DNA from 4 places in the Sporomusa sp. GT1 genome. Region 3 is predicted to be linked to each of the others. Evidence: riboswitches for the same ligand, from Rfam matches in the RefSeq annotation. Region 3 holds a riboswitch; each other region holds the start of a gene.
What was found. A riboswitch is a leader RNA that binds a small molecule or an ion and turns the genes downstream of it on or off. The one in region 3 is predicted to bind cobalamin.
Positions count from the first base shown of each region.

Region 1: linked by a shared signal. The riboswitch ahead of cbiD (cobalt-precorrin-5B (C(1))-methyltransferase CbiD) and the one ahead of cobT (nicotinate-nucleotide--dimethylbenzimidazole phosphoribosyltransferase) in region 3 are both predicted to bind cobalamin.
Region 2: linked by a shared signal. The riboswitch ahead of GT1_RS19455 (AAA family ATPase) and the one ahead of cobT (nicotinate-nucleotide--dimethylbenzimidazole phosphoribosyltransferase) in region 3 are both predicted to bind cobalamin.
Region 4: linked by a shared signal. The riboswitch ahead of GT1_RS21530 (TonB-dependent siderophore receptor) and the one ahead of cobT (nicotinate-nucleotide--dimethylbenzimidazole phosphoribosyltransferase) in region 3 are both predicted to bind cobalamin.

Region 1 is NZ_BMBX01000001.1:330,415-334,610, reverse strand. Features, by position in the region: gene ldhH (L-lactate dehydrogenase (quinone) large subunit LdhH) at 1-582, opposite strand, end outside; gene GT1_RS01765 (lactate utilization protein C) at 582-1,196, opposite strand; cobalamin riboswitch at 1,403-1,575, shown strand; gene cbiD (cobalt-precorrin-5B (C(1))-methyltransferase CbiD) at 1,687-2,781, shown strand; gene cbiE (precorrin-6y C5,15-methyltransferase (decarboxylating) subunit CbiE) at 2,760-3,392, shown strand; gene cbiT (precorrin-6Y C5,15-methyltransferase (decarboxylating) subunit CbiT) at 3,389-3,982, shown strand; gene cobM (precorrin-4 C(11)-methyltransferase) at 4,013-4,196, shown strand, end outside.
Region 2 is NZ_BMBX01000030.1:15,603-19,798, forward strand. Features, by position in the region: gene GT1_RS19445 (ABC transporter ATP-binding protein) at 150-911, shown strand; gene GT1_RS19450 (ABC transporter permease) at 911-1,645, shown strand; cobalamin riboswitch at 1,818-2,000, shown strand; gene GT1_RS19455 (AAA family ATPase) at 2,356-3,171, shown strand; gene GT1_RS19460 (nitrogenase component 1) at 3,158-4,196, shown strand, end outside.
Region 3 is NZ_BMBX01000007.1:63,438-67,633, reverse strand. Features, by position in the region: gene GT1_RS10545 (ABC transporter substrate-binding protein) at 806-1,972, shown strand; cobalamin riboswitch at 2,132-2,318, shown strand; gene cobT (nicotinate-nucleotide--dimethylbenzimidazole phosphoribosyltransferase) at 2,440-3,486, shown strand; gene GT1_RS10535 (nicotinate-nucleotide--dimethylbenzimidazole phosphoribosyltransferase) at 3,479-4,196, shown strand, end outside.
Region 4 is NZ_BMBX01000048.1:273-4,468, reverse strand. Features, by position in the region: gene GT1_RS21545 (ECF transporter S component) at 1-103, shown strand, start outside; gene GT1_RS21540 (hypothetical protein) at 283-615, shown strand; gene GT1_RS21535 (MerR family transcriptional regulator) at 779-1,618, opposite strand; cobalamin riboswitch at 2,035-2,216, shown strand; gene GT1_RS21530 (TonB-dependent siderophore receptor) at 2,408-4,196, shown strand, end outside.

The DNA of each region.
Region 1 (4,196 bases), on a different contig from region 3:
GAACTCCCCTCTGAGCGCTTGGCGGGCAGCCTGAACCATGAACGGAATATCGGTCGGAATTTCCTGCTTCAGTTCTTTGGAGAAGTAGCCGGCAACTTGTTCACGGTTTAAGTGAATGGCTGGCATAACCATATGGGACGGTTTATGACCGGCCAGAGAGATAATCCATTCACCCAGGTCAGTTTCTTTAACATGCAAGCCGGCTGCTTCCAGATCGTGATTAAGATGAATTTCCTCGGAAGCCATGGATTTGGATTTAACAATTCGTTTTACATTTTTTTCTTTACAGAGGTTTATCAAATATTCTTTTAACGCATTGCCATCTTTGGCGCGAAACACTTTAGCGCCCCGTTTGGCAGCTTCTGTTTCAAATTTATCGGCTAGGTTTTCAATATCGGCAACGGCGCTCATCTTCATTTGACGGACTTGTTCGCGCAGAGCCTCAATATCGGCAACATTTTCATAAGCTTTGGCCCTGGATATTGGATAGGCCTCCGCAAAGCGGCTTAATGCGCCACGCAGCACTTCATCCTGTAACTTTTCCTGGATTTCATTTTTTATATTACGATTATTCGCTTCCATTATTGCTTACCTCCGTTAACTTCTTCATCAACGGCAATAATGACAAAACGGCTGGGACCATGTACGCCGATTGTCAGTACGCGTTCAATATCGGCAGTGCGGCTGGGGCCGGTAATAAAGCTGATATAACCGCGGTCGTAGACTTTGGCGATTGTTTCCATAGCTTCTGTTATGCCGGGAACAATTCTATTGCTGTTCATGAAAACAATATGTAAAGGAGGCAGCATCGAGACAAGCCTGCTTTCAAACGCTAACGCATCCTGGCAAACACTGCCTGACTCGGCAATGCCAAACTCAACAGCGGAGATGCCAATGTCGGCACTTTCAGCATGCTCGGCGATATCTGCTTGTTCGGTGTACAGGCTTACACCCAGGTCTGTTAGGGTGGCATTAATTCCTGCTGCCTGTTGCAAGGGGCTGTCAACGGCTACTACTTTGCGGGCGTTGGTGTATTTGACTAAATTGGCAATGACTTCTTTGGCTTCAGCCGCTGTTTTGACGCGAAATACTTCGGCGGCCGCGTTTTTTGCCCGGGTTTCAAACTCCGGGAACAGGTTGGCGCTACAAGTACCGGAGGTAAGCGCATGGGTCCAATTTTCACTTACTTTTTTCAAATTCTCCACTCCCTTATAACCGAATTAATCGGTATGATGGTCTGACCAGTATACACTTCGTAATAAATAGGCTAAAACCCTTTTAAAAATTGACAAAAAACGCAAAAAATACAGAAAAATTTTTAGATTATTTAATTTAGATAATTCCTGCCTGGTAAGCAGGAAAATAATTAACTATATGGAATAATAGTACTAATCGCAAATTTGATACATGTAAGGGAATGGGTGCTTTGCGCTTAATAGGGAAGTCCGGTGTAATACCGGCGCGGTCCCGCCACTGTAATGGGGATGCTGCTTAATACATGCCACTGGGAAACTGGGAAGGCTAAGTACGCGAAGAACCAGAGTCAGGAGACCTGCCTGTTCTAACACATGCCGCTAGGACCTACGGAAGATAGGCAGGTGTGGGTACAATATTCAGGCAATCTTTACATGTTGTTTGGTGTTATACCCCCTGCTCAAGGGGGCTTTTTTATTGTCCGATAAAGAAATGCGCAAAGGGATAACCACCGGGACTTGTGCCGCAGCGGCAGCCAAGGCTGCGGTTATGGCCTGGCTGGGCCAGCCGGTGACTGTTCTTCAGGTTTTTTCACCACAAGGAGTCCTGCTGACAGTACCTGTTGCCGAAAGCTGGCCGGTTGCCGGCGGCGGTATGGCGGCAATAATCAAAGATGCCGGTGATGATCCGGATATAACCAATGGGGTTAGGATTATGGCAGAGGTCATTATTACCGATAAACCGGGAGTTATGATCAAAGCAGGTATTGGCGTAGGAACGGTGACCAAACCCGGGCTGGCTGTGCCGGTAGGTGAACCGGCAGTAAATCCCGGGCCGCGTTCCATGATTACCAGGGCTGTGACTGAGTGTTTGCCAACAGATAAAGGGGCTGTTGTGACAATTTCTATTCCCGAGGGAGAGAAATTGGCGACCAGAACGCTTAACCCCATATTGGGGATTGTTGGCGGACTGTCGATTATTGGCACTACCGGTATTGTTGAACCGATGTCAGAAGAGGCTTTTAAAAATTCACTTGTACCGCAGATTAGTGTGGTGCAGGCATTAGGCTATACAGATATAGTATTTGCTCCGGGAAAAATCGGACAGGATATAGCCATCAACCGTTGCGGCCTGCCGGCCGCTGCCGTAATCCAGACAAGCAATTTTATCGGACATATGTTGGAGAATGCAGTAAAATACGGCATGCGCCGGGTGTTGTTATTTGGACATCTTGGCAAAATCGTTAAAGTGTCGGCCGGCATATTCCATACTCATAACCGGATGGCCGATGCCCGCCTGGAGACAATAGCCGCCTATATGGCGCTAAACGGAGCGCCACAGACGGCCATCGAAGAAATAATGGCTTCGACTACTACCGAAGCTGCTATGCCAATCATCGCCCGGTATAATATGACCGAGGTTTATTCTGTACTGGCCGAAAGGGCCAGTGCCAGGGCAAAGCGTTATGTGTTTGGTGATTTGACAGTGGGAACCGTTATTGTGACTTTACAGGGAGATATACTGGGGCTTGATGAGACAGCCCGTGAAATTGGAGGCCATTTAGGATGGAATGTAGGTACCAGGTAGTAGTTGTTGGCATTGGCCCCGGATCGCCTGATTATGTACTGCCTGTCGTTAGCCGGAGGATTGCCCAGGCCAGAGTTCTGGTAGGCAGTAAGCGGGCGCTGGATACCTTTGCCGCAGGCGGTCAGGTTACCAGGATTATTGATAAAGATATCAACGGTGTGCTTGATTTTATTGAAGAACAGCTGGCAAGTCAGGATGTAGTGGTTATGGTGTCCGGCGACCCGGGCTTTTACAGCATGCTGGTGGCAGTCAGAAAACGGTTTGCGCCAGAGAGTATTACGGTGATTCCCGGTATTAGTTCGGCCCAATTGGCGTTTGCCCGGGTGGCCGAAGTGTGGCAGGATGCCGCTCTGATCAGTATGCATGGCCGTACAGCCGCTGATGAGGTACTGCGTTACCGGCCAGGCCATAAGCTGGGCATCCTGACTGACACTCAGCACAATCCGGCCTGCATTTCGCGCATCCTGTTAGCATTCGGGTGGCCGGAGGCGGCTCATGTCTGGTTATGCGCCAATTTGTCTTATGACAATGAAGTGGTGGCTGCTATGACCTTAGCCGAGGCCACAGAAACTCCCGGTTTTGAACATAGCGTAATGGTGGTGAAAGCATGAGTCACAGCTTAGGTATTCCGGATGAGCAGTTCATCAGAGGCGACATTCCGATGACGAAACAGGAAATTCGCATCTTAACTTTGGCTAAGGCCAGCATTGGTGCTGCCGACACTGTCATTGATATCGGGGCAGGTACCGGTTCGCTATCCATTGAAGCAGCGTTATTGGCCAGGCAAGGCAGGGTATATGCCATTGAGCGCGAACCCGAGGGGATTGAACTGATTAAGGCCAACGCCGCTAAGTTTGCGGCCGGCAATGTTAAGGCTGTGCTTGGTTCGGCACCGGCGGCGCTGGCCGGGCTGCCGGCGGCGGAAGTCATCTTAATCGGCGGCAGTGGCGGCAGGCTGCCCGACATTTTGTCCTCGGCCGATCAATTGCTGAAACCGGGCGGACGCCTGATTGTAACAGCTGTTACCGTAGAAACACTGTCTGCCGCTCTCCAGCTTATGCGGCAGCGTCCGGCCTATGCGGTTGAGGCTTGCTGTGTACAAGTTACCCGGATTCAGCCGGTGGGCACCAGTAATATGTTTAAAGCACTTAACCCGATATATATTATTACCTGTACTAAAGAAGGGCAGGCTGCCGGATAGGGAAACAGCCTGGATGAAGGGAGAATATCAATGAATGTATTTTTTGTAGGAGCCGGTCCGGGAGATCCTGAGCTGATTACCGTGAAAGGGCAGCGCTTTTTGGGACAGGCAGATATCATTATTTATGCCGGTTCGTTAGTCAATCCGGCGCTCTTATCCCTGGCTAAAAATGGAGCTGCCATCTATAACAGCGCCTCCATGACGCTGGATGAAG
Region 2 (4,196 bases), on a different contig from region 3:
CCTGCTGTCAAGGGTGCAAAATTTGTGTGGTTTTTTACTCCTTTGGTTAGCGGGTCTATTATGACCCGCGTTTTTTTTCTGCTTGGGCATACATGCTTCAAAAATTTGCCATGGAGAAGATTCGAGAGTAAGGAAAGTAGTTGATGAAAATGTCTGAGAAGTTGTCAGGTTTTGATTATGCCGTTGAGTTAACAGGTCTGACTAAAATGTATGACGGACGAAAAATTGTTGATAATTTGTCGCTGACAATACTGCAAGGGAAGATATTCGGCCTGCTTGGCCCTAATGGCGCGGGTAAGTCGACGGTAATGAAGATGATTGCCGGTTTGACGCGCGCTACAAGCGGATCGGTGCGGATTTTTGGGCTTGATAGGCTGGCGGAACCGCTCGCTGCTAAAAAACTAGTCGGCTTGGTGCCGCAGGATAATAACCTGGAACGGGATTTGACGGTGGAAGAGGTTTTGCTGGTTTATGGCAGGCTTTTTGGTGTGCAGCGGCTTAAACACCGGCTGGAAGAGGTTTTGACAAAGTTTAATTTAGAGCAAAGCCGGCATATAAAGGTGGGGGTGCTGTCAGGGGGGACCGCGCGCCGGACACTGATTGCCAGGGCTCTGCTGCCTGAGCCTGAACTGCTGCTGCTGGACGAGCCAACCGTGGGACTTGATCCTGACGTCCGCCAGGAATTGTGGAGTATTGTACGCCTTTTGACCAGTGAAGGCAAAAGCATAATATTGACAACACACTATATGGAGGAAGCCGAGCAGCTCTGTGAGCAGGTGGCTATGCTGCGTTCCGGTCGTCTTGCTTTGTTGGATACGCCGGCAGGCATTAAACAGCGGACAGGCAATGGCCAGGCAAGCGGGGCGCTTGAGTCCATGTTTATTAAACTGGTTAAGGAAGGCGATGGCTGATGGGCTGGTATGCAGTATTTTGGCGGGAAATGATTATACTGTGGAAGAAAATCGGCAGAATGGGCTACGTATTTTCCACTATTGTTTTTCCCTTTATTTATCTGTTTTCTTTTGGACTGGGGTTAGGAGGCAGAGTGAATGTGGATGGCGGCTATTTACCGTTTCTGGCCAAAGGTATTATGGGTGTCACTGTGTTGTTAAACTCTTTTCAACAGACCGCATCCTCTGTGAGTACAGGACGGCTGTATTTCCGTAATTTTCAAAGTGTGGTTTTAAGTCCGGTGGCTGCCTGGGAAGTGGTTTTGGGAATTATAGCAGCAGGTTCGGTGCGGGGAATATTTTTTGGCAGCCTGGTTTTCGTCATTGCCTGGGGTGCTTTTGGGGTAGGCGGGTTAAATGTCCTGGCTGTCGCCGGCCTTATTCTGGGTTCTTGCTGCTTTGCCGCCATGGGGGTGGTTGTAGGCATGCTTGTTAAGCATCCTGACGATGTTTCGCTGATTAATAATTTTTTTATTACGCCGATGATATTTTTTGGCGGTTCGTTTTTTCCGTTGCAGAATCTACCGCCCTGGCTGGCTGTAGTTGCCCGGTTATCGCCCATTGGTACGCTTAATGCCCTGTTGCGGGCACCTGACTGGAATAGCGGGGCCGTATGGGCGGCAGGCACGCTGATAGTACTGTCTGTTTGCTTTTTTGCCTGGAGTGTGTGGCTGTACAGCCGGTATAGTGAGTAGGTCTGAGAAAAGGTTGCCCCGGAGCGGGTGAATTGTCGGTCTGACAACCACCGGGCAGTCTGCAAAGTGGGACAAGGGACCTGTCCCCTTGTCCCACGGTAGAATTCGCTTGACAAAACCTGCCAGGCAATATACTATAGTAGTAGCATAATGTATCTGCGTTTATTGAAAATTGTATATGGATGAGCCAGGTGCCCGCAAGGGCTTAATAGGGAAGACCGGTGTAATGCCGGCGCGGTCCCGCCACTGTAATGGGGAGTGAACCCAAGGTATGCCACTGGGACGAAGGTCTCGGGAAGGTTTGGGCAAGCTATGAGCCAGAGCCAGGAGAACTGCCTGTCTAAAGATCGCCGTTTTACCCACGAGTGATGGGGAGGAGATTACAGTTGCACTAGCTTATTTGGAATGTATTCCAAGTGAGTTGTGTTGCCTTGCTGAATTTACTCCTGGTCATAGACCAGGAGTTTTTATTTGGATTTATGCTGTAGAATTCTCCCGGCTGCCATGGCGACCGGGAGTTTCTTATTTAGTTGCCATTTCTTCTAACTCCTTCATGTTTTTGCGGGTCTATTATGACCCGCGCTTTTTTTTCCAGCTAAAGTGTATAACTTTTTAAAGAGCAGGATTAACAGCGGCTTCCACGCCGCCAAAAGCTTGGTGTAAGCCATGTTTTCTTTATGAATTGATAAAACAAGGAGCGGATAAGGCATATGCAAAAGAAGATTGCCTTTTACGGCAAGGGCGGCATCGGCAAGTCTACGACAGCTGCCAATGTATCGGCCGCACTGGCGGAAATGGGGCACAAGGTTTGCCAAATTGGCTGTGATCCCAAAAATGATTCCACCCGCCTTTTATTAGGGAAGGTTTGTTCACAGACGGTATTGGATATGGTTAAGCAATATGGGGAGGAAGTTAGGACCGAGGACTTGGTACATAGCGGCTTTGGCGGCGTACAGTGTATTGAGGCCGGAGGGCCCGAGCCAGGGGTAGGCTGCGCCGGACGCGGCATAATCGTGGCACTGGAAAAGCTGAAAGCCTTGCAGGCTTTGCCTGAAGATGCCATTATTCTGTACGATGTACTGGGAGATGTAGTGTGCGGCGGCTTTGCCGTACCCATACGGGAAGGCTATGCCAGCGATATTTACATTGTATCTTCCGGCGAACTCATGTCACTCTATGCGGCCAATAATATTGCCAAAGGGGTGGCCCGCTATGCTGCCCGGGGGGCGGTGCGGCTTGGCGGCATTATCGGCAATAGCCGCGGCATTGCTAATGAGCAGGCGTTGCTTGAGGAATTTGCCAAACGGCTGCATACTTCTTTAGTCGCCTATATTCCCAGGGATCGTACTGTTAATAAAGCGGAAATTCATCGTAAAACAGTCATCGAATTTGCGGCAGACTCGCCACAGGCGGCGATTTACCGTCAGTTAGCCGGTTTTATTTGTGAGAATACGGCGCTGAGTGTGCCGACCCCCATGTCCTTTGCAGAATTAGAGGAGCTGGTGCTTGACTATGGTGATGAATAAACGGGCGAAAACAGCCCGCAAACGGGGTTACAGCTGTGCGATGCCGGGCGTATGGCGCGCCGTTTCCCACAATGAAGGCGCGCTTGTTATTTACCATAGTCCTAAAGCCTGCGGGCATATCGGCCGGGAAATGGATTTGGGAATGCATTTCCGTTCACTGGCAAAGCGGCAATTTATGCCGGAGCAGTACTCGGCACCACTGATCATCAGTGGATTGGCGGAAGAGCATTCGATTTTCGGCGGGGCCGGCTTGCTCAGGGAATGTATTGAATATGCAGCCGAAAGGTACAAGCCGGCCTATATTTTGATTGCCAATTCCTGTGTGGCCGGCGTGATTGGTGATGATACGGCTGCGGTGGCAGGCGAGGCAGAGGCGGCGCTGGGCATACCGGTGATGTCTGTTCCCTGTTACGGTTACCTGGACGGCGACTATTATGCCGGGTTTTATCATGCCGGAAAAATACTGGCAGAGCGCTTTATGATTGCCCAGCCCAAGGTGGTTAATACGGTAACCCTCTTGGGTGACCGCGGCGGCCCCAATGGCATGGATGTGCAGGAAATTAAACGTTTGCTGGGCTATTTTAGCCTAAAAGTGTATTGTCATTTTCCGGCATATGCTTCACTGGAGGATATAAGACGGGTGCCGTTTACCGCCCTGACTGTACCGCTTAGCGGGACAAGACAGTCCAATCCCTGGATGTGCAAGCTGGGGCTGGAACTGGAGGAGATGCTGGGAGTGCCTGCTTTTGACGGGGATTATCCGGCAGGCTGGCAGGCGACGGTTTTATGGCTGACGAACTTAGGCCGGTTTCTCAACCGGCAGCAGCAGGCTGAAGCTGCCATTAAGCAGGAGGCAGAGCGGTTAAACCGGCATATCGCTGAGTATAGCAGCCAGTTGCAGGATAAGCGGATTGTATTGTATCTCGGACGGCCGCTGCTGTATTTTGATCCGGCCTGGGTACTGGAGTTATTTTCTTTGTATAATTTGAATTTGGCAGGCATTGTGGTGCTGGATGATGTGCTGA
Region 3 (4,196 bases):
TTTACTCAATAAAATATGCATAAATTCATACAAAATATAATCCGCTCCCTTGATTAGGTAAAATCTTCGCCAACTAAAGCTACTATCCCACTAGGGCACTGACCGCATGTTTTTCCTATAGCTTCCGGCAATAGCAATGGATAAATTTCTGCCCGGCAAACTAACAACCTCCTTTAACTATAAAGTGGTATGTTTATAATAACACGGATTGGTAAAATGAGTAAAGAAGTCTCTTGGCCAAATTTACTACGTACTAGGTGGGTTATTTCACGAAAAAGATAAGCGAATTTTCGGTAAAGGGTAATAGGGGAGGACGAATAAGGGGTGTGTATTTGCAGGAAGTACAAATGGTGAAAAAAATAAAGATAATTAGTAATTGTGATGGTTGGTTATCTTGAAAAAGCCTGGGTAATGTAATATAATGTAGAACTAGAAGAAACAGGATTAAAAAAATACTATAAAAGTATATAGACAGTATACTTTTTGCCTGATTTTTCAAAAAACCAGGCAGTCTAATTTTTTCTGGTTAAGGGAGACTTAGCTTCGGATGGGCTGAAAACCCCCATCTGAAGCTAAGTTTACTTTATCCGATGACTAACTCGCTCTAAGACTCCCACCTCTCCAGGTGGGAGTAAGAGCGACTAAGTCCCCGGATAAGGGCGAACTAACCTTCAGATGGGGTTAAAACCCCACCTGAAGCTAAGTCTGCTTTATAAAAAATCGTTGCTTTTATTAGCCGGCCAAGTGCGAGCCTGGCAAAAAGCAAGCGGTTTATGGGTCAAAAAAAGGGAGGAGAAATTGGGTAATGCGTAAAACAAGTGTAAAATTAGTAGCCGTACTAACTGTTGTGCTGTTAATGGCAGGAGTTATGGCAGGCTGCGGCGGGACCGCTTCCAATGACATCAAAATTGGTGTTCTAAATGAAATGACTGGCGGTAACGCAACCATGGGTACTTCTTCTGCTAATGGTGCCAGAATGGCTATTAAAGAAGCCAATGCCAAAGGCGGAGTGCTTGGCAAACAAATAACCGCCGTTGTTGCCGATAATAAGAGTGAACCTTCTGAAGCCGCCAACGCTATGACCAAACTGGCAACTCAGGACAAGGTAGTCGCCATCACAGGTATGTTTGCCAGTTCGAACGCCATTGCTGCCTCCAGTGTAGCTGAAGCAACCAAAGTTCCGCTTTTAGCAGTAGGGGCAACCAATCCGAAAGTAACTGTGGATGAAAAAACCAATAAGGTAAAAGACTATACTTTCCGCGTCTGCTTTATTGATCCGTTCCAGGGGACGGTAGGAGCTAATTTTGTCCTCAATAGCTTAAACCTTAAAAAAGCCGCTATCTTAGTGGATAATAGCAGTGATTACAGCAAAGGACTGTCCACCTTCTTTGAAGAGGCCTTTACTAAAGGCGGCGGCGTGGTTTTGTCCAAAGAAGCCTATTTGCAAAAGGACCAGGATTTCAAGACTATTTTAACCAAAATAAAAGCCCTTAATCCTGAAGTGCTGTATGTGCCCGGATATTATGAGGAAGTAGGCAAAATTGTAAAACAAGCGCGCGAATTGGGCATTACTGTTCCCATTATCGGCGGTGATGGCTGGGATTCGCCTAAACTAATAGAAATTGGCACAGCCGCCGCGTTAAATAACACCTACTTTACCAACCACTACTCGGTGGATAACACCAGTCCCACCTCACAAGCTTTTGTTGAAGCTTACAAAAAAGAGTATGGATTAGTGCCGGATGCATTGGCTGTTTTGGGTTATGATGCCGCCAATCTGCTGATTGACGCCATCAAACGCGCTAACAGTGTGGAGCCGGCTAAGATCCGTGAGGCGCTTGCCGCCACCAAAGATTTTGCTGCTATCACTGGTGCGACGACCTTAAATGCCACCCATGATGCAGAGAAAAATGCCGTTATTATTGAAATGAAAGATGGCAAGCAAGTCTTTAAAGACACCATTAAGCCGTAGCCAGGTTCTGCGGATAATCATGCTTTCAGAAAACAGGCCGGGAATATTCCCGGCCTGTTCATATTGACGGTATTTACAGGACTCTGTTATAATTAAGGAAATTTTGCATAATACGGTTAAGGTGCCGCCGGCTAGTATCTTGTGTCACTTAAAATTTGAGATTAGATGGTGACACAAGGTACTACTACCGGGGGAGAATAGGGAAGTCTGAGTATGGCCACACCATACATAAGCGCGGGCCCGCCACTGTACCGGAGGAGAGCTTACACAGGCCACTCGTCAAGGGGAAGGCGTAAGTATTGATGAACCGGGAGCCAGGAGACCTGCCTTACACCGTTTTACATCCTTCATGGAAAAGAAGGCTTTTTTGGGATTGCCCAAAAGAGCCTTTTATTTTTGCCCCCTGTTTTTTGCCTAAGGTTTGGCGCAAGCCGTGTTTTCTTTACTTAACATAATTGGAGGTTGCTATGAGTTTACTGCAAGATACCTTAGTGAAAATTACTGCCCCGGATACTGTGATTATGCAGCAGGTACAGGATAAGCTGGATAGTCTGATCAAGCCGGCAGGCAGCCTTGGCCGGTTGGGAGACATGGTCAGACAGTATGCAGGCATCACCGGTGAGACCGAGCCGCGCCTGCCCCGCAGCTGCATGGTGGTAACATCTGCAGATCATGGAGTTGCCCGGCAGGGTATCAGTGCCTATCCGGTGGAAACTACTATGCATATGACAGCCAATTATCTTATCGCCAAAGGGGGCAGTGCCAACGCTTTTGCCAATTTCAGCGGTTCTGACCTGGTGGTGGTGGATGTTGGGGTGGCAGGTGACTTATCCTATGTTCCCGGACTGTGGCACCGGAAGATTGCTTATGGAACTCAGGATTTTACACAAGGGCCGGCCATGAGCCGGGAGCAGGCTGTACAGGCAATCGAAACCGGGATTGAGATTGTCAACAGTAAGGTGAGTGAAGGCTACAATTGTTTTAGCCTGGGGGAAATGGGCATTGGCAATACGACGGCCAGTGCTGCCATTGTCGGTGCGTTTACCGGCCTGGAGCCGGACAAGATTACCGGGCGGGGGACCGGCATATCGGACAGCCGCATGCAGGTAAAACTTGCCATTGTCCGCCAGGCGTTGGCGGTTAATAAACCGGATGCCAAAGACGGGCTTGATGTATTGGCCAAGGTTGGCGGGTTTGAGATCGGAGCCCTTGCCGGGGTTGTTCTTGGTGCTGCCGCTAATCGCTGTGCTGTCATAATTGACGGCCTTAATACCACGGCGGCGGCTTTGATTGCCCATGCCATCCAGCCTGTAAGCAAAGAATACCTGTTTGCGTCCCATTTATCCGGTGAACCGGCCCATATCATTGCCTTGCGCTGTCTGGGGCGGGAAGCGTTTGTCGACATGGGGGTCCGGCTGGGAGAAGGCATCGGCGCTTCAGTCGCCATCGACATGTTGAAGGCAGCCGTTACCTTGCTTGATAACAGTAACCGGGGAGGGCAGACTCATGTTTAACGATATTCTGGCAACCATCAAACCCTTGGATGAGCAGGCGATGGAGCGCTGTCAACTGCGATTGGATAACCTCACCAAGCCGCTTAACAGTTTACATTCTTTTGAACATATCGCCCGGCAGCTGGCTGGGGTTACAGGCCATCCCCGTCCCCGCAATCTGGAAAAAAGCATTATCATTATGGCTGCCGACAGCGAAGCCGCCCTGGCAGCCAGAGGCAGATATGAGCAGACACCAACCGTCCAAAAGATTAGTAATTTTTGCCAGGGCCGGTCTGTGATTAACAGCTTTGCCGAACATGCGCAGGCCAAGCTGGTCCTGGTGGATATCGGCGTTGCCGCCGAGCTGCCGCCATACGCGCAAGTCCGGCATGAAAAAATTGCTTATGGTACGGCAAATATGCTGCAAGGTCCGGCATTAACCAGAACGCAAACAATACAGGCCATCAAGGTGGGAATCCAAACGGCTTCAGAGGCCATCGCCAGCGGTGTGCAGGTAATCGGACTGGGTGAAATGGGCATAGCCGGCACAATTTCCGGTTTGGCGGTTGCCTCCTGCTATAGTGAACAGCCGCTGGAAAACCTCACCGGCCGTGAGCGGGTGATTATCCGGCGGTCCTGGGTGGTAAATGAGCCTGATAAACAGGATCCTCTGGATGTATTGACAAAAGTAGGCAGTTTGTCAATGGCAGGCCTGGTGGGAGTAATTATTG
Region 4 (4,196 bases), on a different contig from region 3:
CAAGACGGCAATGAGCTGGCCACAGCTGGTTACCGGCCTTGCCGGAGGTGTTCTGTGTCATTGGCTGTATAAACGCCTGCCTGCAGCCGGTAAAGCGAGATAAAGCCATTAGTGGGACAAGGGGACAGGTCCCTTGTCCCACTTCAACTATATCATGTGAGATATGGAGACTGTGTTTATGTATTTGTTGTGAAACAACGACTTTTGAAGAATAGCTTGACTATATGACCGCTATATAGAGTAAAGTAGACAGAAAAGCTATATTTTAAGGAGGTGAAAATAATGAGTACGGAAAGAAAGCATCCTGAGTATCAAATTCCTAATGAACCGCATGCCAAGCATCGTTATGAAAGTGCACTAAAGCATGTTCAACTGGCGCGAGAAGCCGGGAAAACTTCGGAAGAAATTCATGAGGTTTTTCGCAAAGTAATGAATTTCGACTCTAAAAATATCGAAAATATTTCTCAAGATGAAGCACACAAAAAATACCGTACCGCAGTGATTCATGCCCGGAAGGCGTTAGAAAACGGCAAAACTTCTGAAGAAGCTCATGAAATATACCGGAATATTCTCTCGGGAAATACGGCAGGAAAATGTCATCACAAAGTGGATTAACTGGTGGTAAGCTTACGCCAGGCTATGAAAGCTATGAGTCCGGGAAGGCTTAGGCAATGATGATCCAGTTCAGGGAGCACGAAATGCCTGAGTATACCCTAAATGATGGAAAAGGCGGAATTGAGCTTAGTTAAAGAAACTGAGCCCAATTCCGCCTTTTGTTTTAGCAGGTGGTGTACTCCACCTGAAAAGAGATTTGATTGATATATGTTTTTGTATCGGTAGTAAGCCAGTGGTTTTTCAGCGGGAAAACATATACATTACTGACAATCTGCAAGGCATTGCGCTGCACAAAATCGAGGATTTCCTTATATACGGAAGCTACTTGTTGGTAATAAGTTCCTTGGAAGCGTATGGTGAGATATAATCCCTCCGGACGGACAAAGCAGTGTTTCTTAGGAATGGAATGAGAAACCGGCGTAAAATATTGTATTGTTTTATTGAATTTTTCTGCAAAAAAATCATCTTTATCTATGATCCAGCCGGTAGTAAATTCCTTGAAGTGTTTTTTGGAGAAGGCAGTCTGATTATGTTTGGACAGAAGCCTGAACCGTTCCCGCAAAGACATGGTTTCGGTTAAAGTTTCACTGACAAATAGAATTTTTTCTTTCTGAAAGTTTACTTGAATTTGATTGAACCGGGTTTTGCGTATTTTTTCTATTGTTTGTAAAGATAAATGTAAACTCTTTTTGATGTTTAGTGTATCTTCTATAATTTTATTGCATTCTTTTTCTTTCGCCAGTAATATCTGTTCGAAATTATCAACATTGCGGTTTTGCAGATAATTCTTTATGCCCTGAATGGAAATATTCAATTTCCTCATATTTAGAATAATTTCCAGCAAGAGATATTGAGAAACCGAGTAATAGCGATAGCCGTTTTCGCTGACATAGGCTGGAACTAATAGTCCGTGTTTGTCGTAATAAAGCAAGGTTTGCTTGGGAATAGCATAGAGAGAGGCCAATTCACCGGCGGTAATATAGTTTTCTTTGTTAATTGTCATATGTCGTATTCTCCTACGCTTATTACATATAGGAATCCAGGTGCATAAAACAATGGTTGAACATAAAAACTTCTTTTATCCTCATTATTAATGATGAATTGGGTTTGTGTCAAGAAAGGTTAGTTTTTATTTATATGGTTTGAAGGAATACGCTGAAAGGAGCGGAGATCTGGTTAACTACGTGGCTCACAGCTGCTAATGGGATGCTACCGGCAATGTTACCATTTGGAAAACGGGATGGTAAAAGTGGTCAGGCCTGGGAAAAAAGACTTGACTATATGACCGGTATATAGTTTACCCTTATAATCCAGAGTAAATTTTGACATATATCTTCTAAAAACGACGATTTTTGATAATGTTTGCTAAAATGGTGAAGTGAAGTTGTATATTGAGTTAAGTGTTTTTCTATGATGTGAATTGAATATTGCTAGACAGGTGCCCTGTAAAGGGCTTAATAGGGAAGTCCGGTGCAAGACCGGCGCGGTCCCGCCACTGTAATGGGGAGCAAACCAAAATACCACTGGGATGAGAGTCCTGGGAAGGTTTGGGAGAGCTATGATCCAGAGCCAGGAGAACTGCCTGTCTAAAGATCGCCGTTTTACCCACGAGTGATGGGGAGGAGATTACAGTTACATTAGCTTATTTGGAATATATTCCAGGTGAGTTTTGTTGTCTTGCTGAATTTGCTCCTGGTTCTAGACCAGGAGTTTTTATTTGGCTGTTGCTGTAGAATCCTCCCGGCTGTTATGGCCGGGAGTTTTTTATTTTATTATGAAAGGAAGAATGAGGATGAAAAAGAAAAGCGTTCTGAAAAAGCGTATGTTAGTCACGGCCATCATTACCGGCTTATGCTGTGGGGGAGGGCCGGCAGCTTTGGCTGCCGGTGCAGTGGAGGATTTTACCCTTGACTCGATAATTGTAACGGCTACCCGTTCTGAAAAACCTGATGTTGAGGTTCCCGCATCTACTACCATTTTGACGAATCAAGATTTGAAAAATACCGGTGCTGAGAATATACAAATGGCTTTGCAAAAAATCTCCGGTATTGCCTATACTACTTTTGGACCTAATGGAAATCCCTATTCTACTATGTCCAATCCAATTATTATCCGCGGCGTAAGTAATGGTACGTTGGTATTAGTAAATGGAGTCCCGATTAATATGTCCGGCAGCTACTATTTGGATTCCATTCCGGTGGAAAATGTTGAACGGGTGGAAATTGTGAAAAGCGGCGGCGCGGTTTTGTATGGCAGTGAAGCCATGGGCGGCGTTATCAATATTATTATGAAAAAGCAATTTGAGAATACGGTATCGACAGGTTTTGGCAATTATGGACAGCGAAATCACAATGCAACCTTTAATATGGGGAAATTGAATCTGAGCTACAGTAAGACAAGGTGGGGCAAACTGGATAAAATTTCAGCCACTGAGGGTACTGCCGGGGGCAGAACGACTACCTTTAAGGGTTCTGATAAAGACAGTGTATCAGTAGAATATAATTTTAATGATAAGTTATCGCTTTCGTATAATTATATGGACAATGAAAATGGCTATCAGACCTGGTTTGGCGATAACTGGAGAAAACTAAAGGATGCGCAAGCAGGCGATTTACAAAATGATAAAACCTATAAAAACAAGTATAATATAGCGCAGCTTAGATATAGTGATGAAAATGTAAAAGCCAGTCTGTATTATAATCACAATAAGCCGACTACAAGAGGGTTTGAATATTACAAGAGTGACGGAACTCTAAATTACGTCCGTGATAAAACCGATCAAAAGGACAGGACTTATGGGATTGACGCCCAGAAACATTGGCAGATCAATGACAGGGCCAATGCTATTTTCGGATTTAATTATAAGAATGAATATTTTAACCAGGTTAAATACACTACTAAGGCTAGGATGGAGCAGGAAAGAAAGGTTTTTGGTGTTTATGGGCAATGGGAACAAAAGCTCAATGATGTAAATACTTTTATTTTAAGTGCCCGCGAAACCTGGACTGCCGGTGCTGAGAAGGATGCAGATTACAGCAATTTTAGCGCTTCCGGACAATTTATTCATAAACTGGGCGAAAAGGATAATATATATGCCAGTGTCAGTCAGTCGTTTATTTTACCTACCTTTAGCCAAATGTACGGCAGTACATATGATCTGTTGCCGGCACCGGAATTAAAACCACAAACCGGTATCAATTATGAAATTGGCTGGAAAAAAGTAGACGGCGGCCATAGTTGGAAGGCTGCAGTATATCATATTGATATTAAAGATAATATTAGTGCAACATGGAATAAGGACACAGGAATAACAAAATATAAAAATGAAGATTTTAAAAACACTGGTGTTGAGTTAACTTGTGATATAAGCGGGGAGAATGGCTGGTCGTATAATTGGGGAATTAATTATGGAGATCCTAAAGTAAAAGCTGAAGGTAATAATAGTACCAAAAATTATTGGGACAGAAAATATGGACGCTTGCAGTTGACCGGAGGAGTAACTTATCAAAAAGATAAATGGAGCACAAGCTTGAGCGGGACATATTTAACAGAACGTGTCGGCACACCCTCTAATCAACACT